One region of the Massilia scottii genome, then DNA from elsewhere that is predicted to be linked to it. Evidence: predicted binding sites of a transcription regulator. Region 1 holds the regulator's gene; each other region holds the start of a gene.
What was found. Region 1 encodes sigma-54, which starts transcription at its own class of promoters, with help from an activator protein. Its sites were predicted from a motif close to TGGCANGNAANCTGCTTT; they were not measured.
Positions count from the first base shown of each region.

Region 2: the regulator sigma-54 is predicted to act here: its motif matches at 2,868-2,885, upstream of RBA41_RS05695 (pilin).
Region 3: the regulator sigma-54 is predicted to act here: its motif matches at 4,800-4,817, upstream of RBA41_RS17000 (EDSAP-1 family PEP-CTERM protein).

Region 1 covers NZ_JAVCWM010000009.1:158,938-165,751, forward strand. The annotation lists gene RBA41_RS14920 (hypothetical protein) at 380-1,720, shown strand; gene RBA41_RS14925 (RNA polymerase factor sigma-54) at 1,743-3,215, opposite strand; gene lptB (LPS export ABC transporter ATP-binding protein) at 3,218-3,973, opposite strand; gene lptA (lipopolysaccharide transport periplasmic protein LptA) at 3,973-4,587, opposite strand; gene lptC (LPS export ABC transporter periplasmic protein LptC) at 4,584-5,207, opposite strand; gene RBA41_RS14945 (KdsC family phosphatase) at 5,229-5,783, opposite strand; gene RBA41_RS14950 (KpsF/GutQ family sugar-phosphate isomerase) at 5,783-6,781, opposite strand.
Region 2 covers NZ_JAVCWM010000003.1:326,182-332,995, forward strand. The annotation lists gene RBA41_RS05685 (pilin) at 42-488, opposite strand; gene RBA41_RS05690 (pilin) at 801-1,232, opposite strand; gene RBA41_RS05695 (pilin) at 2,374-2,817, opposite strand; gene RBA41_RS05700 (FHA domain-containing protein) at 3,031-3,624, opposite strand; gene sucD (succinate--CoA ligase subunit alpha) at 3,713-4,594, opposite strand; gene sucC (ADP-forming succinate--CoA ligase subunit beta) at 4,620-5,792, opposite strand; gene RBA41_RS05715 (DUF2889 domain-containing protein) at 5,867-6,433, opposite strand.
Region 3 covers NZ_JAVCWM010000011.1:77,301-84,114, forward strand. The annotation lists gene RBA41_RS16970 (S1 family peptidase) at 1-692, shown strand, start outside; gene RBA41_RS16975 (XrtA/PEP-CTERM system exopolysaccharide export protein) at 824-1,432, shown strand; gene RBA41_RS16980 (hypothetical protein) at 1,699-2,352, shown strand; gene RBA41_RS16985 (HPr-rel-A system PqqD family peptide chaperone) at 2,396-2,665, shown strand; gene RBA41_RS16990 (HprK-related kinase A) at 2,662-3,576, shown strand; gene RBA41_RS16995 (nucleotidyltransferase domain-containing protein) at 3,576-4,706, shown strand; gene RBA41_RS17000 (EDSAP-1 family PEP-CTERM protein) at 4,864-5,811, shown strand; gene RBA41_RS17005 (FAD-binding oxidoreductase) at 5,932-6,814, shown strand, end outside.

The DNA of each region.
Region 1 (6,814 bases):
CTCCTAATGATAATGGCACTTCTTGTTACTATCGTTCGTACGCATGGCAGCGCAGAGGAACAGCGTTATTACAGCACGGACGAGGTGATCCTGTACGTCCGCAAAATTGCCAATCGATTAATGGGTTTAATGGTATTCAACTCCTTCATTTTTGTACCCGAGCAACTTTCTCTCGTGTAGAACCAAGTGTATCAGTTATTTGGCATAGCACAAGGTAAGCACAAAGACGCCAGGAATCAAGGGGAAATAGCCGGTATATTCTCTGCGGTATATCCTCGTAATACCGGCAGGATCGGAAAGTAGCAGGTGTGTAGACTGATATATATAAGACAACGGTCTTCACCTACAATCGCTTCCCCGCCCCTTCCCGACGACCGATATGTTCAAGCGATCCGCCTTTACCTCCCTGCTGCGCCTGGCCCTGGCCGGCGCCCTGTGCAACGCCGCGCCGGCCTTTGCCGCCCTCAGTTTCGACCTGAGCGTAGCCACCAAATACGCGGTGGCGTCGCACGGCAACAACCCGCCGCCGGACAAGATCGAGCAGTACAAGGTGGTCCTGGGCGAACACTATCTGTCGGTGAGCAGCGCGAGCGAATCGACGATCTACGACCTGGCGTCCCGGCGCCGCTACCAGATCGACCTGGCCACTCGGCGCTATGTCGATTACTCGCTGTTCGACGAAGCGGGCTTTCGCGTCCAGGAACTGAAGAACCGGTCGGTGCTGAACCGGGCGCTGAGCGTGGCCAAGGTCGACGTGCCGGCGTTCGACCCGGTCTTCGACGAACATGAGCTGTCGGTCGCGTCGGCGGCGCGCAAGCTGTCCGACTCGACCGAAGCCGGCGCCACCGTGCTGGCGGTCGACGGCCATCCGCTGGCGCGCATCCCGGCCGGCGGCACCAGCATCGGCGCCGGCGACGCGGCCAAGTTCGAGCGCATGATGCGCTACCGTTTCGGCGGCCATCCGCTGGTGCTGGCGCGCCTGGCCAGCGAGAAGCGCGTGCCGGCCGGCTTTGTGATGCACCACAAGCAGGTCGGCCACAGCCAGACGCGCACTTACACGGTCAGCGCGCTCAGGCAAAGCGCCCCCGCCAGCTACGACCTCAAGCCGTACAAGCCACGCACGGCAGCGGCCGACGAACTCGATCAGCTGCTCGACAAGGCGCAGGCGAATGCGGCCCCGCCAACGGCGGCAACCAGGCAAGCCTTCGAGACCGAGATCGCGCAAGCGTTCGCCGACAAGCGTGCATTCGACGCCATGCTCGGCATGTCCGAATTGGCCTTTGTCAGCGGCGAACAGATGAAAATGCCGACTCCGGAGCAGAAGGTGCTGCTCAACGCCGACCCGCAAGTGCGCGCGTTCGCGGCGGCGATACGGCCCAAGGGGAAGGCGGAGATGGAGGCGGCGCTCGCCAAGCTGCAGGAACTGCGCAAGCTCACCACACACAAGCAGCACATGCTGGCGCTGTTTGAAGCAAATTGGCGCGCCAAGCTGGGCGACGTGCGCGGCGCGCTACCGCTGTACGCCAGCGTGTTGCGCGCCAATCCAGCGCTGGCCGGGGCCTACAAGGATATGGGTGATGCGCTGTTCCTGAGCTACGACATGGCGCGCGCCTGGCGCAGCTGGGATGCGGGCCGGCGCATGGCACCCGGCCTGGGAACGTTCAAGGCGGTGAACCAGTACGAGCAGCTGCTGCTGCGCGAGCACCCGGAATTTTTCTAGGCGCCGCGCAGCTCTGAGCAGGCTAGAGGCACTTGCGCAGGGCGACCGGCGGAATCTTGAGCGCTTCGCGGTACTTGGCGACCGTGCGGCGCGCGATCACCATGCCCTGCTCGCCCAGCATGTCGGCGATCTTGCTGTCCGACAGAGGGCTCTTGGGATCTTCGGCGCTGGTGAGCTGCACGATCAGCGCGCGGATCGCCGTCGATGACGCTTCGCCGCCCGCTTCGGTGGCCACGTGGCTGCCGAAAAAATATTTGAGCTCGAACATGCCGTGCGGCGTCATCATGTACTTTTGCGTGGTCACGCGCGAGATCGTACTTTCGTGCAGGCCGAGCGTGTCGGCGATTTCACGCAGCACGAGCGGGCGCATCGCCACCGCACCGTGCGAGAAGAAATTGCGCTGGCGTTCGACGATCGCTTCGGCCACCCGCAAGATGGTATCGAAACGCTGGCGCATGTTCTTGATCAGCCACTTCGCTTCCTGCAGCTGCGCGCCCATCTGCCCTTCGCCCTTGCCCTGCTTGAGCAGCGCGGCGTACATGCTGTTCACGCGCAGGCGCGGCATGACATCGTTATTGAGCATCACCGACCAGCCGTTTTTCGCCTTGCGCACGATCACGTCCGGCACCACGTAGTCCGATACGTCCGACGCGAACTCCGCGCCCGGATGCGGATTGCACTGGCGGATCACGGTCTGCGCCTCGCGCAAGTCTTCATCGTCGCAGTCGAGCGCCTTTTTCAGCTTGTTGAATTCACGCTGCGCGAACCAGGTCAGGTGGTTCTCGACGATGGTCAGCGCCATGCGCCGCGTCACCAGCGCCACACAAGGCATGCGCCGGATCTGCAGCGCCAGGCACTCGGACGCGTTGCGCGCGCCCACGCCAACCGGATCGAAACTTTGCAGCAGCGCCAGCGCCGTGCGCAGTTCTTCAATTTCGATATCCAGCTCGGGTGGCATGCGCTCGTGGATTTCTTCCAGCGTTTCGGTCAGGTAGCCGTTGTCGTCGATGGCGTCGACGATCAGTTCGACCAGCGCGCGGTCGCGCGCCTCCAGCACGGTCACGCGCATCTGCTCCATCAGGTGCTCGCGCAAGGTGGTGGCCGAGGCTTCCAGCTGCGGGCGCGAATCCTCATCGTCGGATGTCTTGGCGCGACCGAGGTCGCCCCATTCGCCATCGTTGTCGCTGCTGGCCGGGCTGTCCGCCTCGCCGCCTTCGAAGCCCTCGCCTTCGGCCGGCGCCGGCGCATCCTGCGCACCCGGCTCGGGCGCCGCTTCGGTCGGCGTCGAGGTGCTGCTGATGGCGCCATCGCCCAGCAGGCGCACCGAATGATCGAGCGGATCGTCGAGCCGTTCGAGCAGCGGGTTGTCGCTTAACAGCTGTTCCAGTTCCTGGTGCAGTTCCAGGGTCGACAACTGCAGCAGCCGGATCGACTGCTGCAGCTGGGGCGTGAGGGCGAGGTGCTGTGAGGTGCGTAGTTGAAGGGACTGTTTCATGCCTACATCCGGAAGTGTTCGCCCAGGTAGACCCGGCGCACGGATTCATCGGCGATGATGTCGTCGGGTCGACCGGAGGCGAGCACCGCACCCTGGTTGATGATGTAGGCGCGATCGCAAATGCCGAGCGTTTCGCGCACGTTGTGGTCGGTGATCAGGACCCCGATGCCGCGCTGCTTGAGGAAGCGCACGATGCGCTGGATCTCGATGACGGCAATCGGATCGACCCCGGCGAACGGTTCGTCGAGCAGCACGAAACGCGGGTTGGTCGCCAGCGCGCGCGCGATCTCGACCCGGCGCCGCTCGCCGCCCGACAGCGACATGGCCTGGTTCTCGCGCAGTTTTTCAATTTGCAGGTCGGCCAGCAGGGTGTCCAGGCGTTCGTTGATCTGGGCTTTGGTCAGCGACTTGCCGTCCACCTTTTGCAGTTCCAGCACGGCGCGGATGTTTTCTTCCACCGTCAGCTTGCGGAACACCGACGCTTCCTGCGGCAGGTACGACAGGCCGAGCGCGGCGCGGCGGTGGATCGGCAGGCTCGAAATATCGACTCCGCTGATATCGATCGTGCCCGCGTCCGACGGCACCAGGCCGACGATCATGTAGAACGAGGTGGTCTTGCCGGCGCCGTTGGGGCCGAGCAGGCCGACCACCTCGCCGCAATCGACCTGCAGCGACACGTCGCGCACGACCAGGCGCTTGCCGTAGCTTTTCTGCAGCCCGCGCACGATGAGCGTGCTTCCGCAATTCTTCGGTTCCATCATTGGGTTCCCGCGGCAGGCGTGGTGGCCGGCGCCGGCACTGGTGCCGGTGCGGGTGCTCCCGGCGGCGTGCCCGGTGCGGCGCGCGGCTTGCGCGGCGCGATGATCATGGTGCCGCGGCCCTGGCCCGGCTTGTTGGTGCCGCTGGCGTCGTTACGCGCCAGGAAAACTTCCTTGCGGCTGTCGTAGGAAATGAATTCGCTCTCGATTTCGTTGGTCGGCTTCTGGCCTTCCAGCTGGCGGATCTTGGCGCCCGAGAAAAGCTTCATCATGTCGTTGCGTTCATCGTATTCGATGCGCTGGGCCTGCCCTTCGACCCACAGGTCGGGGCCACCGTCGCGTTTCTGACGGAATGTGGCAACCTTGCCGGGGCTGGCGGTCAGCGTCACAAACATGTCGCCTTCCGGCGAGTGCTTGACGACGGCGCGGTCGGACTTGAGGACCAGGGTGCCCTTGGTGACGACCACGTCCCCCGTGAATATCGTCACCTGGGTTACTTCGTTGGTTTCAAGTGACCCGTAATCGATCACCGCCTTTTTGGCGGCATCGGCCTTTTCGGCGGACGCGGTTGCCGCCGCCAGGCCTAACAGGGCAAAGGCTAAGAATTTTTTCATTGTGGTTTACCTGTGATGGGTGGCGCTGCGCGCGCCGCTTTCGGTGGATACACGATCTGCCCGCGGCTGGCGAATTTGAGCTCGCGCGTCGCGTTGTTCGCCTCCATGCCGGTCCCGGTGATGGTGGCGGTGCCCAGCGTGACCTGGACCGGCTGGTCGGACGTCATGCGGTCTTCGTCGATAAATACAGTCAGCGCTTCGGTCTTGAGCTGCATGGCGCGGTTGGTGGGCGATTCGGGCCGCACCACGTTGACATTGCCGATCAGGTCCGCCTGGTTCTGGGCGTGGCGGATGCGCGCGCGCTGCGAGGTGATGGTGGTGACCGGCTGGCCGGGCGCGACGCCCTGCAGCACCGGCAGCTCGACGTCTGAGGAATCGTCGATCGGGCGGTGCGTGAGCTTGGCGCCGGAAACCAGGTAGCGCGGCTTGCCCTCGGGCGTCATGCGCACGAAGCTGAATTGTTCGACGATGTAGTCGGGTTCATTCTTGAAACTGTTCGGATCGACCGAGGTGTCGCTGTTCTGCGCCAGCTGGACCAGCCAGAAGGTGCCGAAGGCGAAGAAGGTCCCGACCACCATGGTCGCGGTCAGGCGCCAGCGGTGTGCGGTGCGCTTATGCATGGTCGTTCCTTGTCGTTTGCATCAGGCGAAGTACGGCGCCAGGGCCGTCTCGTAGGTGCCCTGCGCGCGCATGACCATGTCGCACACTTCGCGCACGGCGCCGCGCCCGCCGCCGGCCTTGGTGACGTAATGGGCGCGGTACTGCACTTCCGGGTGCCCGGTCGGCACGGTGACGGCAAAGCCGACCTGCAGCAGCAGCGGCAGGTCGATCACGTCGTCGCCGATGTAGCCGCACTGCGCGGCCGTCACGCCCGTCGCTTCCAGCAGTTTGGCAAAGGCGATGCGCTTGTCGTGGATGCCCTGGTGGACATGCATGATGCCCAGGTCGGCCGCGCGCCGCACCACGATCGGCGACTGGCGCGCGCTGATGATGGCGGTGGCCACGCCGCTTTTTTGCAGCAGCTGGATGCCCAGGCCGTCGAGCACATTGAAGGTCTTGGTCGCTTCGCCATCGGGGCCGTAGGTCAGGCTGCCGTCGGTCAGCACGCCGTCGACGTCGAAAATCATGACCTTGACGGCGGCGGCGCGGCGCAGGTGGTCGAGCTGGTAGGTAGAGTTGACTTCGGGCTGGTTCATCAGATTACCTTCGCGCGGGTCAGGTCGTGGATATGCAGGGCGCCCACCAGCTTGCCGTCGGTGTCGACCACCAGCATCTGGTTGATGCGGAATTCTTCCATGATGGCGACGGCATCCACCGCCAGCTGGTCGGGACCGACGCGGCGCGGATCGGCGTGCATCACGTCGCGGATCGTGATCCTGGTGAAGTCCTGCACACGCTCGATGAGCCGGCGCAGGTCGCCGTCGGTAAATACGCCGATCGGGCGCTGGGCTTCGTCGACGATGGCGGTCATGCCCATGCCCTTCTGGGTGATTTCGAGCAGGGCCACCGACAGCGACACGTCGGCGCTCACCTTCGGCACCGCGTCGCCGCTGCGCATGACGTCGCGCACGTGGGTCAGCAGGCGCCGGCCCAGCGCGCCGCCCGGATGCGAGCGGGCGAAGTCTTCTTCCTTGAAGCCGTGCGCGTCGAGCAGGGCCACGGCCAGCGCGTCGCCCAGCGCCAGGGTGACGGTGGTGCTGGCGGTCGGCGCCAGGTTGAGCGGACAGGCTTCCTTGGCCACGGAGACGTCCAGGTGCACATCGGCCAGCAGCGCCAGGCTCGATTGCGGATTGCCGGTCATGGCGATCAGCGGCGCGCCCATGCGCTTGATGATCGGCAGGATCGACATCAGTTCGGCCGTCTCGCCGGAGTTAGAAATGGCGATGAAGGCATCCTGCGCGGTGACCATGCCAAGGTCGCCATGGGCCGCTTCGCCCGGGTGGACGAACATGGCCGGGGTGCCGGTCGACGCCAGGGTGGCGGCGATCTTGCGCGCGATATGGCCCGACTTGCCCATGCCGGAGACAACCACCCTCCCGCCGCATTCCATCAGCAGGCCGACGGCCTGGCCGACGCTGTCGTCGGTCTCCAGGCGTGCGTGCAGGGCGCGGATGGCGTCCGCTTCGATTTCGAGCGTCTCGCGGGCCAGTTGCATGGCGCGTTGCGTGAGGTTTTTGTCAAAAGCTTTCAGCATTGTTTTTTCATGGGTTACACTCATGGCAGAAGT
Region 2 (6,814 bases), on a different contig from region 1:
CGGGGGGAATTACAACAACTTGCCGCAGCAAGCTTGTCGCATTACGGAGGGCAAGAGGCGCTGGTATGTTTGGGGTCGACGCCGGTGGCGCTGCACGTCCAGGCGCCGGTGCTGGCACGCGACCAGCTTATCTTTTTGCCCGTGACACTGGCGGGACCGCCCTTGATCACGCAGCTGACACCGACTACCCCGGCAACCGCGGCCGTGGTGCTGATCGTGCAATTAATCGACTCGGACTGGAGCTTGGTGGCAAGCATGGTGGTTGCGGCATCCAGATTGGGCGTGTTGACGATTTCGGTATCGATACCGGTGCGTGCTCCCGCTGATTCTTCGATCGCGACGGACACTTTGGACTTGGCCACGTAATCCAGGTAGAGCGGCATGGCAACCGCCGCCAGCACCCCGATGATGGCAACGACGATCATCAACTCAATCAGCGTAAAACCAGCCTGGCGACGGTCTGCGATGTGCTTGAAAGATGTCATCATGGCGCGATTGGTGGCAGGTGAGATGGGCGGGCTATCGATTACAGGATAGCAGCGTCATTAAATTTGGGGAAGAAAGACCTGGAGGTTCAAGGCACGACAGGATTTGCCGCATGTATCTTGAAGCGCGGTGGCTTGGTTTCACGTTGGAAGACTGTGCAACTGTACTGCTGCGCTGTGTCGTCGCCTTACTGCAGGGAAATCCGAAGCGGCTGTGAACAGGTTATTGACAATGTCGTGCGAACAAGCTGGGTGAATCTGCAACATACCCCCAAGCAATACTGCTCGGGGGTATGGAATACTAATTAATTAGTATTAAACCTTGCATTCTTTTGGTTTGAATTTGTCATTAACGCTCGAGGTGCAGGCCCATTTGCCGTCACCAGCAGTACGTTCCCACTTGATGGTTTGACCGGTGACGTCCGAATTGCCGATCATCGTGCACTCGATGCTACCAGCGCCATTGATCGTGACGGCTGCGGCGATGGCCGAGCAACGCTTGGTGTTCAGTGCCAGGCCGACTTCTTGAGGGGTAGAAGTAAGATCGCCAGCTGCCAGGCGGGTTTCTACCTGCACTTTACCTGGGGTGATTTCAGCCAGGGAAGCAGCAACTTGCGACTTAGCAACATAATCCTGATACGCTGGCAGTGCAACAGCAGCCAAGATACCGATAATTGCAACAACGATCATCAGTTCGATCAGGGTAAAACCAGCTTGCGCTTTTTTCATCATTTTCATCGATTTCATTTTAATACTCCTAGTTGTGAATTTTTCGGAACTACTGGACCGTACATGGATATAAGCAATTGCTGTGCCAGCTCGCTCCGGCGGCATTTTTCCCGCGAGCGGCCGAATTTTCACGAATCACGCGCGGTTTCGATTGCAGTAGTGACAGATTTTGGCAAATCTGGGTGTCACTTTTTGTCGTTTGACATATTTTGCCCCTAAGGCGCGTGTTGGCCGATGCTGCAGCCCCCGTTTTTGCCCGTCGGAAGGTCGGCAGCAGGCGGCACAGGACGTCGACCGGGCGCGACTGAACAGTAACGGGGGGATCCGGCGGGGAATGCGAGCCCGCGGCAACGCCGCAGCGCTGCGCGCCAGGAGAGGCAAGATCGCAACTATTCATCAGCGGGGCACCCGGCGCATATTGTCGGCAGCTCGCGGGAAGCAGTGAGCGGTGAGCGGTGCGGCGTACGCGCCAGCGCTCGTGCACAACGGCGGTCAGTATCGATACTGTCACCGACAAGGTTCGGCTGTACAGGGCTACCAACGGTCGTCTATTGCCGGCTATCACTAAGAACAGTGACGCCACTTCCCCCCGGCTGTCGCTGACGCTAGCGCAGGCTGTCGAAGGTCTGCTCAAGGGCATCATCGTTGGCGGCGGATTCGCCATGTCATCATATAGTGAAGCAGTGCCGTGCGGTAGCTGCGGCCCACCTTGCGAAAATGCGGCAGCACCGCGCGCTTCGTGCGTACGCCCGGCAGGCTGCTTCCCGGATCGCGCCGTCCTCGTACGGCGCGCTGAAGCCCGCGGTAAGCTTCGGCTTGCAGCACGCCTCGATAGCTGGCGAGGCGGCTTTGCCGATGGATGACCTTGCAGCCAGCCCCATGATGAGAAATTCACGACAGGGCACGGCCTACTCATCCGCGTCAGGTATAGCGTACGCTTCCCTCCCGCAGCACAAGGTTGGGCGGGGAAAGCAGCAGTTGATGGAGCGGGAGCCTTGTCGGCACCGTACGGATGATGCTGGAGAGATACAGGTCTGCTTGACGGGTGCCTGCCGCCCCTTGGCCAGGCCAGCCATTGCGGCCCCTTCCGGTGCTCTTACCGGGAAGCCGTGATAAAAAAAAGCCCCGGTCTCCGGGGCTTGTCTGGCAAGAAATCACATCAGCTACAATCTTTTGGCTTCACGTTAGCCGGTATCGTGGAGGTGCACGCCCAGCTGGCGGACACGCCTGGTACGCCGGCAGTGCGTTCCCATGCGATGACCAAACCATCCACGCTCGCGTTCCCCTTCAAGGTACATTGCAGCTTTGCCACACCGGAGGCATCTACCGCCACCGTGATCTCGCAGCGTTTGGTACTGCTCATCAGGCCGAGTTCATCAGGGAGCGAAATAGCGCTGTCAAGCCCTTCCGAGATTTTTGTTTCGACAATGACTTTGCCCGCGGCGATTTCCGCCAGGCCGGCTGTTGCTTGCGAACGTGACACGTAGGTCTGGTAAGCCGGCAACGCCACGCTAGCCAGAATGCCGATGATTGCCACAACAATCATCAGTTCAATCAGTGTAAAACCTCGCTGCTTGGCCGTCGGTGTCAGGTTTGTTTTCATTGTATTCCTCCGGGCAGTCAAAATTGCCAGTGATTAACTATTCCAGAGATGCAGCAATTGTCGTGCCAGTCCATTCTAGTGTTTTGTCGACCGTTACAGCTCGACTTGGGGGTAGAAGCGCCACTTTTCGCTGCTGCCCGGCAAAAATTTGTCACACGAGCGACAAATTTTGCCACATGACAACTTAAACAGCTGAGGCTGCGATCGCCTTGCCTACTCCGGCGCCAGGCAAAACACCATATCGGCACCGCCCAATTGAATGGCATCGCCATGCGCCAGGCGGCGCGGTGTTTTTCCGGGAGCGACGCCGTTCACCAGAGGGGCCAAGTCGCCGTCGACATGGGCCAGATAATAGGCGCCATGCTGGCGCGTGATGGCGACCACTTGCACACCGGGTTTGCCCAGGGTCGACAGCGGCTTGGTCAGGAGCAGGCGCTTGCCGGCATTGGGGCCGGTCTTGACTTCGATCGCGCCCACCATCGGGGCCGCATTGGCGTCCAGTTCCGGCTCCGCACGCCGCGGGCCGCCGATGAATTCGAGCTGGAAGCGCGCCACCACGATCGTGTCGTGGTCCTCCAGCATGTGCTTGGCCACGCGCCTGCCGTTGACATAGGTGCCATTGGTGCTGCCCAGGTCTTCCAGAAACACATCGTCCATGATGAACGTGAACGCCGCATGGGCGCCGCTCATGGCCGGGTGCGGGAGCACGATATCGCTGTCGGGCCTGCGCCCGAGCGTCATCCGGTCCTTGTCGAGTTCGACCTCTCGTATCACCGCGTGATCGCGCGATATGATAATTTTCGCCACTCTTGCCCTCCGTGGGGGTGACCCGCCAACGAGAACGGGGAGCCTGCGCTCCCCGTCATTATTCACTACCTTTGGCCTTGCTTACAAATTACAGCATGGCTTTCAGCAAACGCGCCATTTCCGACGGGTTTTTAGTGGCCTTGATGCCGCAGGCTTCCATGATGTCCAGCTTGGCTTGTGCCGTGTCGGCGCCACCGGAAATCAGCGCGCCCGCATGGCCCATGCGCTTGCCCGGAGGCGCGGTCACGCCGGCGATGAAGCACACCACCGGCTTTTTCATGTTGTCCTTGATCCAGTAAGCCGCGTTGGCTTCGTCCGGACCGCCGATTTCGCCGATCATGATGACCGCGTCGGTATCAGGATCGTCATTGAACATCTTCATGACGTCGATGTGCTTCAGACCGTTGATCGGGTCGCCACCGATGCCCACTGCCGACGATTGGCCCAGGCCCAGCGCGGTCAGCTGACCGACCGCTTCGTACGTCAACGTGCCCGAACGCGAGACCACGCCGATGCGGCCCTGGCGGTGGATGTGACCTGGCATGATGCCGATCTTGATTTCGTCAGGGGTGATCAAGCCTGGGCAGTTCGGGCCCAGCAGCAGGGTCTTGGAGCCGGCCTTGGCCATGCGGTCCTTGAGCGCCATCATGTCACGCACTGGAATGCCTTCGGTGATGCAGATTGCCAGGTCGAGTTCGGCTTCGACGGCTTCCCAGATCGCGGCGGCAGCGCCTGCCGGCGGCACGTAGATGACCGACACGTTGGCGCCGGTTTCTTTTTTCGCTTCAGTGACGTTGGCGAAAATAGGAATGCCTTCGAAATCTTCGCCGGCTTTCTTCGGGTTCACGCCGGCAACGAAGCATTCCTTGCCATTCGCGTAATCGCGGCACATGCGGGTGTGGAATTGACCGGTCTTGCCGGTAATCCCCTGGGTGACTACTTTTGTATCTTTATTGATCAGAATCGACATGTTTGTTCCTTCGAATTAGGCCGGATTAGGCTTTATGAGCAGCAGCAGCCGCTACCACGGCCTTGGCTGCGTCTTCCATCGTATCGGCGGCGATGATCGGCAGGCCGGAGTCGGCCAGCATCTTCTTGCCGATATCTTCGTTGGTGCCCTTCATGCGCACAACCAGCGGCACGGTCAGGGAAACGGCCTTCGATGCGGTGATCACGCCTTCGGCGATCACGTCGCAGCGCATGATGCCGCCGAAAATGTTGACCAGGATGGCTTTCAGGCCTGGATTCTTCAACATGATCTTGAACGCTTCGGTCACTTTTTCCGCCGTTGCGCCGCCGCCCACGTCGAGGAAGTTGGCAGGCTCGCCGCCGAACAGCTTGATGGTGTCCATGGTGGCCATGGCCAGGCCGGCGCCGTTCACCAGGCAGCCGATGTTGCCGTCGAGCGAGATGTAAGCCAGGTCGAACTTCGATGCTTCGACTTCGGCCGCGTCTTCTTCGTCCAGGTCGCGGTAAGCGACGATGTTCGGCTGGCGATACAGGGCGTTCGAATCGAAGTTGAATTTGGCGTCGAGGGCGATGACCTTGCCGGAACCGGTCAGGATCAGCGGGTTGATTTCAGCCAGCGATGCGTCGGTTTCCCAGTAGGCTTTGTACAGACCCTGCAGCTGAACGCGCGCGTCGGCGATCGATTCAGGCGGCACGCCGATCTTGGCCGAAATGTCGTCCGCTTCGGCGTCGGTCAGGCCGACCGATGGGTCGATCGCGATATGGTGGATTTTTTCAGGGTTCGAGTGGGCAACTTCCTCGATGTCCATGCCGCCTTCGGAGGATGCCATCAGCACCACGCGCTGGCTGACACGGTCGGTGACCATCGACACGTACAGTTCTTTCTTGATGTCCGCGCCTTCTTCGATCAGCAGGCGGCGCACTTTCTGGCCTTCCGGGCTGGTCTGATGCGTGATCAGCTGCATGCCCAGGATCTGTTCCGCGTATTCCTTGACTTGTTCCAGCGACTTGGCGACCTTCACGCCGCCGCCCTTGCCGCGACCGCCAGCATGGATCTGTGCCTTGACTACCCAGACCGGACCGCCGAGCGTCTCGGCTGCTTTTACAGCCTCTTCCACGGACAAGCACGGAATGCCGCGCGGTACCGTCACTCCATACTGCCGGAGGATTTCTTTGCCTTGATACTCATGGATTTTCATGCTGGCTTCCCTTCTTCTGATACTGATTTGTAGAAAATACGGTTTGAAATGCGAGAAAAAACGGGAAAGCGAGGCTAACCCGGTACAGCTTTCGCCACCCAGCGCGGATAGTACACCGCGACGGCAGGACCCTCGGCACGCAGGGCATGGCATTTATCGATCTGGAACGGCTTGTCCGGCAAGGGGTCGTGGCCGGCCCCGTCGCGGGTCTGGATCACGTCGTTGGCGTAGGCCTGGATCGCCGCGGTCGGCAGGATCTGCGCCAGTTCGCTCAGGTGCGTGCAGCCCAGCACGCCGGACAGCCGCTCTTTGACCCCAAGGCGAAAGCCCTTCATCAAGGACAGGCCGATCAATTTTTTGTAAGCCGGCGCTATGGTATCGCAATAGCCAGGGTACGGAACGGCATCGGACGCGGCTTCGGCATCGACAATGGTCAGTTCGCGGTTGATGGTGATGCGCAGGTGCAGGTTGTGCAGATAGGTGCCGCCGCTGCGTACGCCGGACGCCAGGGTCACGTCGCGTACTTTGACATCGCTGATGCGGGCGTCGAGATCCCACAGGCCATCGTCGCGCGCGAACGCTTCGACTTCGATGGCGCGCGTATGCCGTAGTGCGCGAGGGACGGGAGAAGACAGGGGCATGAAGACAAGACCAATGCCGAAATTGCGGCGTAAATAGTTGCAGCCGGTGTGCACTTCGTGCACGTTGCCGCAGCTTCTACGGCAACAACCGCTCATGCGGCGCTGCTTAAACCCCAAAAGTTTAGCACATGCGGGAGGCCAGTTGCGCTGCAACATGGTTTTTAGGGGAAAGATGCGCGAAATTTCATCGGTTGGCGCGATTTTGGTATCGGGCGGAGGGGAACTCGCTTGCGGGCGCAGGGGCGAGACGCAAGCGGGTAGACATAATCTCGGTGACGTACATTCGTACGGACCGCCCCTTCGCCTTCCTTGCATCACCCCGCCTCGTTGCCTATGTGGAGGAACTCGTGGAATCATATATCCACCCGTAGCTAGCCACTC
Region 3 (6,814 bases), on a different contig from region 1:
AGTCGGTCAAGCCCTCCGTGGTCGGCATCGGCACTTACCAGCCCACCCGCAGTCCTGCGATCGTGTTCGTGGCCACCGGTTTCGTCACCGGCGACGGCCTGAGCGTGGTCACCAATGCGCACGGCATTCCCGAGACGCTCGACAGCGAGCGCAATGAAACGCTCGGCATCGTCATCGCGCGCGGCGACAAGGTCGATTTCCGGCCGGCCAAGCTGGCGGCGCTCGACCGCCTGCACGACCTGGCCCATTTGCGCCTGGCGGGCTCGCCCATGCCGGCCCTGCGCCTGGGCGACGGCAGCGGTATCGAGGAAGGCCAGGCGCTGGCGTTTACCGGCTTTCCGCTCGGCATGGTCCTCGGCCTGCATCCGGTGACCCACCGCGCCATGCTGTCGGCCATCACCCCGCTGGTGATGCCCTCGGTCAGTTCGCGCAAGCTCGATGCGCGGGCGATCACGCAACTGGCGCGCGCCCCCTCCCCCATCTACCAGCTCGACGGCACGGCCTATCCCGGCAACAGCGGCAGCCCGGTCTACGATCCCGAAACCGGCCATGTGCTGGCGGTGCTCAATATGGTATTCGTCAAGGGCTTGAAGGAAAATGCGATCACCAAGCCGAGCGGGATCAGCTATGCGATCCCGGTCAGCCATGTACGCGCCCTGTTACAACAAACAACAGCGCCAGGACAAAAATAGCGCCTGCCCTTTCGCTTAAAAAACTTCATGCTAAAATAGAAACTGTTGTAATTAAAATTGCATTGCAGTACTTCAATACCGGCGCCGTCCGCATAAAGGAAAATCAGGTGAACACGTTCAAATCGCATACGATGAAATGGCTGGGCGGCAGCGCACTGGCGCTGTCCGCCCTGTTGCTGGGCGGCTGCGCTTCCCCGGTCTCGACCGTGGTACCCGATCCGCTGCCGGCCACCGCCCATGAATACCTGATCGGCCCGGGCGACAGCGTCAACATCGTGGTCTGGCGCAATCCGGAAGTGTCGACGTCGGTGCCGGTGCGTCCGGACGGCAAGATCACCACCCCGCTGGTGGAAGACTTGCAGGCCAGCGGCAAAACCTCGACCACCCTGGCGCGCGATATCGAAAAAGCGCTGGAAAAGTACATCCAGCAACCGGTGGTGACGGTGATCGTGACCAGTTTCGTCGGCAATTACAGCGAACAGATCCGCGTGATCGGCCAGGCGGCCCGTCCGCAAGCCCTGGCTTACCGGCGCGACATGTCGCTGATGGATGTGCTGATCGCGGTCGGCGGCGTCACGGAGTTTGCCTCGGGCAACAAAGCCATCGTCATCCGCAAGGTCGACGGCAAGTCGGAAAAGCTGGCCGTGCGCTTGAACGACCTGATCAAGCAGGGCGATATTTCGGCGAATATCTACATGCGGCCGGGCGACGTGCTGGTGATTCCGGAGAGCTTCTTTTAAGCGCGCTGCCACGCCTTCTTCCAAAGCTGGTCGACAACGGGCCCAAGTCGTGGAATACTTGCGCAAAAGACAGGATGTCGGGTTTTTTTACAGGCTGGGCCGCGCAATGGCCGGGCCGCTAGCACACCCTGCCGCCAAGCCTTTGATCTAGATCAGATTTTTATGGCGCAATGCGCCGATGGTATGGAAATTGCATGGATTGCTCCGTATCGTGCACGCCTGACTGGGCATCGCCTGACGGTGCTTTTCAATTCGAGGAAACTGACGTGACTAACAATGAGCAACAGGACCGCCCCAGCGGCGAACCAGCCCAGCCGCAAGCGGGCTTGTCAGTGTCGGGGAATGCGCGGCGCCGCTTTACGCGCGCCGGCGTGGGCGTGTCCGGGGTCCTGATGACCCTGGCCAGCCAGCCCGGCATGGCCGCCACCACGTGCGCTTCCCCGTCCGGCTCGCTGTCGAACGGCCTGCAATCGAGCCACCGGCCCGATAATCCCCTGACCTGCGGCGGCAATTCGCCGGGCTTTTACGCCAACAATCCGGCGGGCTGGCCATCGACGCCGGCGTCCACGCGCCACTTCAAGGATATTTTCCCGGTCAACGCCGGCCAGGCCGCGCTCGGCGAACTGGCCCTGGTCGACGTGCTCAAGACCAACGGCAAGAAAAACGGCGGCAACAGCGGCAAGGGCCCGTTCAAGAGCGAAGACCTCGATCCGCACAATGTGGCCAGCCATGTGGTCGCCGCCTACCTGAACATCCAGACCAAGCGCTCCACCGTGCTGACCGAAACGCAGTTGCGCAATATCTGGCGCGAATACCAGACCACCGGTGGCGGCAAGCTGGGCTATTACGCACCGACGGCCGGCATCAAATGGTATGGCGACGACATCGTCGCTTACCTGAAAACCACCTTCCATCAGTAGCCTGCACGGCGATGGCGCCGCGCGCGCCCGCCTTTCCGACCTCATGCCGCACGCTCTTTCCTGGCACGTCCTTCCCGGCCAATCCCTGCGCTACCACAGCTGGGACCAGGAAGCGGTCCTGTTTAACGACCTCAGCGGCGACACCCACCTGCTCGACGCCGATGCGCTGGCGCTGCTGCTGGCCGTGAAGGGCGGCGCGGCCGACCTGGCCGCCCTGCGCCTGGCGCTGGACGCCGGGGACGAGGCCGACTCCGCGCTGCAAGCCTTGCTCGAGCAGCTGGCGGGCATTTCCCTGATCGCCGCCCATCCATGACCACCCTGAGCGCGCTCGGCCGCGCCGAACTGGGCCGCCGCCTGCGCGAGGGCAGCATCGACCTGCAGACCGGCGCCTTCGTCACCCGCGTGCATAGCCCCTTTGCCAGCGTGGCCGATGGCTTGCACCTGCTGTACGGCGACTATCCCCTGCTGGAAAACAATGGCTTTGCCGACTTCCACGTCGACGTCGCGCCGCCGCCATCGCTGCGGCGCTGGTACAAGCCGCTGGCGCGCTTCGTCTACGATGGCATGGTGCCCTTCCTGCCGCTGCCGGCCGCGCAAGCGTTTCCCATGTTCGAGTGGGGCATGAACTGGTGCGTGTCGAGCCGCGCCCACGGCTACCTGATCCTGCACGCGGCCGTGGTCGAGAAGCATGGGCGCGCCGCCATCCTGCCGGCCCCGCCCGGCTCGGGCAAGAGCACCCTGTGCGCGGCCCTGGTCAGCCGCGGCTGGCGCCTGCTATCGGACGAACTGGCGCTGGTGCGCCCCGAAGACGGCTTGCTGGCACCGCTGCCGCGCCCGATCAGCCTGAAAAACGCCTCGATCGAGGTGATGCGGCGCTACCAGCCGGACGCCGTCATCAGCCGCCCGGTGCCCGACACCACCAAGGGCACGGTGGCGCACCTGAAGGCGCCGGCCGACAGCATCGCGCGCGCGCGGGAACTGGCGCGCCCGGGCTGGATCGTGTTTCCGAAATACGCGGCGGGCGCGGCCACCACGCTGCTGGAGGTGGCGGCCGCGCGCGCCTTCATGCGCGTGGCCGAGAACGGCTTTAACTACAGCGTGCTGGGCGCGCGCGGCTTCGCCGCCCTGGGTACCCTGGTCGGGCAGTCGCGCTGCATCGATTTCACCTACAGTGCGCTGGACGAGGCGGTGGCCGTGTTCGAGCAGCTCGCGGGCACGCCGTGATGTCCACCGAAGGGCAAGCCGGCCGCGCTCCCCGCAGCGCCGTACCGCTGCTGCTGCAACTGCTGCGCCAGCCCGCGCGCGGCGCCGCCCTGACGCTGGCCGAATGGGACTTGCTGCTGCGCCAGGCCGCCAGCGCGCGCCTGGAAGCGAGCCTGCACGGCTTGCTGGACGAGCACGGCGCGGCCGGCGCGATTCCCCCCCAGGCCAGGCGCCACCTCGACTGGGCCGGGGTGCATGCCGAACGCCACGCGAACGCGGTGCGCTTCGAAGTGGCGCAGATCGGCGCGGCGCTGGCCGCCACCGGCGTGCCGCTGATCCTGCTCAAGGGCGGCGCCTACGCCATGGCGCGCCTGCCGGCGGCGCGCGGACGGCTGTTTTCCGACATCGACATCCTGGTGCCCAAGGACCAGCTGGCCCAGGTCGAAGCGGCGCTGATGCTGCACGGCTGGTCCACGGTGGCGCAGGACGCCTACGACCAGCGCTATTACCGCACCTGGATGCACGAATTGCCGCCGATGAAGCATGCGCGGCGCGCCAGCGTGATCGATGTGCACCACGCGATCCTGCCGGAAACGGCGCGCCTGCGGCCCGACCCGGCCAGGCTGCGCGCCGCCGCCGTGGCCCTGGCGCCGGAAGGACAACCCGCCCCGGGCCAGGCGCCAGTCCATGTGCTGGCCCCGGCCGACATGGTGCTGCACAGCGCCGTGCACCTGTTCCATGACGGCGAATTCGACCACGGCCTGCGCGACCTGCTCGACCTGCACCGCCTGCTGAGCAGCCTGGGCGCCGCGCCCGGTTTCTGGGAAGCGCTGCCGGCGCGCGCCGCCGAACTGGAACTGGGCCGGCCCCTGTTCTATGCCCTGCGCTACTGCGCGCGCCTGCTGCACACGCCGGTGCCGGCATCGGCCCTGGCCGCCGCGCGCCCGGCCGGACCCGGCGCGCCGCTGCTGGCCCTGATGGACAGCCTGTTCCTGCGCGCCCTGCTGCCGAACCACCCCAGCTGCGCCGACCGCTGGAGCGCCGGCGCGCGCTTTTTGCTGTATATCCGCGGAAACTGGCTGCGCATGCCACCGATATTATTAACAAGACATCTGTTTCATAAGGCTTTTATTTCTCCCCGTAAAGATTAATGCAAGTGCGACATGTCGGTTTTCCTTACACCCCCTCACGCAGCAGCCATAAAATAGTTGGTAAGCCTTTGATTTAAAACAAAGACTATTATCTGGCACGAGTCCTGCTTACACAGAGGCACGTAGGAACAACAAACACAATCCGGGAGAACCACATATGAAACTGACAAAATACCTCGCTGCAGCAGCCGTGTCGGCAGCGTTCGTCGCCGCCCCCGCATCGGCAGCGACCATGGGTATGGCCGACCTGGCCATCACCGGCCTGATCATCCTGAACTCGAACAACGCGCCAGTGACCAACGGCATCGTGATCCAGAACGAAAACCGCACCGGCACCGCGAACTCGAACTTCAACAATGCGCAAGGCACCGGCGCCGGCCTGGGCAACATTTTCAGCACCACCATCGGTGGCACGGTCGACGTCCAGAACCGTTGCGCGGGTCCTTCGTGCGGCGCAGGCATGCCAGTTGGCAACTACCCAGGTGGCGTGGAAAACAATTTCACGGCTCACATCCCTGCACCGAGCGGCAACTACGCCATGGGTGACATGTACATCGCCGGCACCGCGCTGGGCGTGACGGGCGCTAACGGCCTGACCCGTGCCGATTCGTCCGTGATGTCGCCAGGTAACGCCGGCAGCGCGAACGCCACCATCGCCAACTCGGCGACCGCGGTAACCACGTTCACCGTCGGCAATACGCTGCAAGCGAAATTCGCGCTCGGCTACAACGCCTACGTGGCTGCGTTCGTCAATGCGATCAACGGCGTCAGCGGTTCCTCGCTGGGCACGATCAGCTGGACGCTGTCGCTGCAGGAAGTGATCGGCAATGTATCGACGACGATCATGAACTGGAGCCCGGCCGAGATCAACGACGGCGTGACCTCGAGCGACATTTCGCAAAACTCGATCAAGGAAAGCTCGGGCACGATCCTGTCGAACCTGGTGACCCTGACCGGCGGCCGTACCTACAAGCTGACCATCAACCAGGCGTCGAACTCGATCGCTTCGGAAGTGCGTGCCGTGCCTGAACCAGGCAGCATGGTCCTGATCGGCCTGGGCCTGCTGGCCTTGGGCGCCGCTTCGCGCCGCAAGGCTGCCAAGTAAGACCGATGCGCGCGCCGGGCTGGCCAGGCCGGTGCGCGCAGTGTGTCAATGAACGACCCGAGCGCGTCAGCGCCCGGGTCGTTTGCTTTTGCGCGCCCGCTTTTAAGCGATAATAGAATCATGGCCTACACCCAGAGCGACCACCCGAGCAATAACATCACCGGCCGCGCGACCGATGTGCGCGGCCAGGTGCGTCCCGAGAGCGTGCGCGCCGTGATCAAGCTGGTGCGCGCGGCGCGCGAGAACGGCACGCCCCTGTACCCGTTCTCGACCGGCCTCAATTTCGGCTACGGCGGCAAGTCGCCCACCATGGCCGGCAGCCTGCTGGTCGACCTCGGCGCGCTCAACGCGATCCGCATGACAGTCGACAAGCGCAACGGCCGGGTGTTGCCGGTGGCCGTGATCGGTCCGGGCGTCACCCAGGGCGCGCTGTACGACTTCCTCGAAGAACACCATCCTAACCTCACGTTCAACGTCACCGGCTCGGCGCGCGCCACCAGCATCATCGGCAATGCGCTCGACCGCGGGGTCGGCTATTTCGGTCCGCGCAAGGAAGACCTGTTCGGGCTGGCCGTGGTGTGCGGCAACGGCAAGCTGCTGCGCACCGGGTTCCGGCGCCTGAAGCGCTCGCCGCTGGGCACCAGCAATCCTTACGGGCTGGGGCCGATGCTCGACGGGCTTTTCTTCCAGAGTAATTTCGGCATCGTCGTCAGCGCCTGCTTTCGCCTCGTGCCCAAGCGTCCCAGGCAGGTGGCGCTGTCGCTGTCGCTGCGGCGCGAAGAGGATTTGCCGGCCTTTATCGACGAGCTGGCCAATTGCAAGCGCGAAGGCTTGATCGAATCGGTCACCCACATCGCCAACCGCGCGCGCACCCACGCCACCCTGGCCTACGGCGTGACGCGCTACCTGGAACAGGAATGCGCGTACACGCCCGAGCGCGCCTTTGGCGAAGCGGAAAGCGTGATGGACCTGATCGCCCCGGGCGAATGGGCCAGCCTGGGGG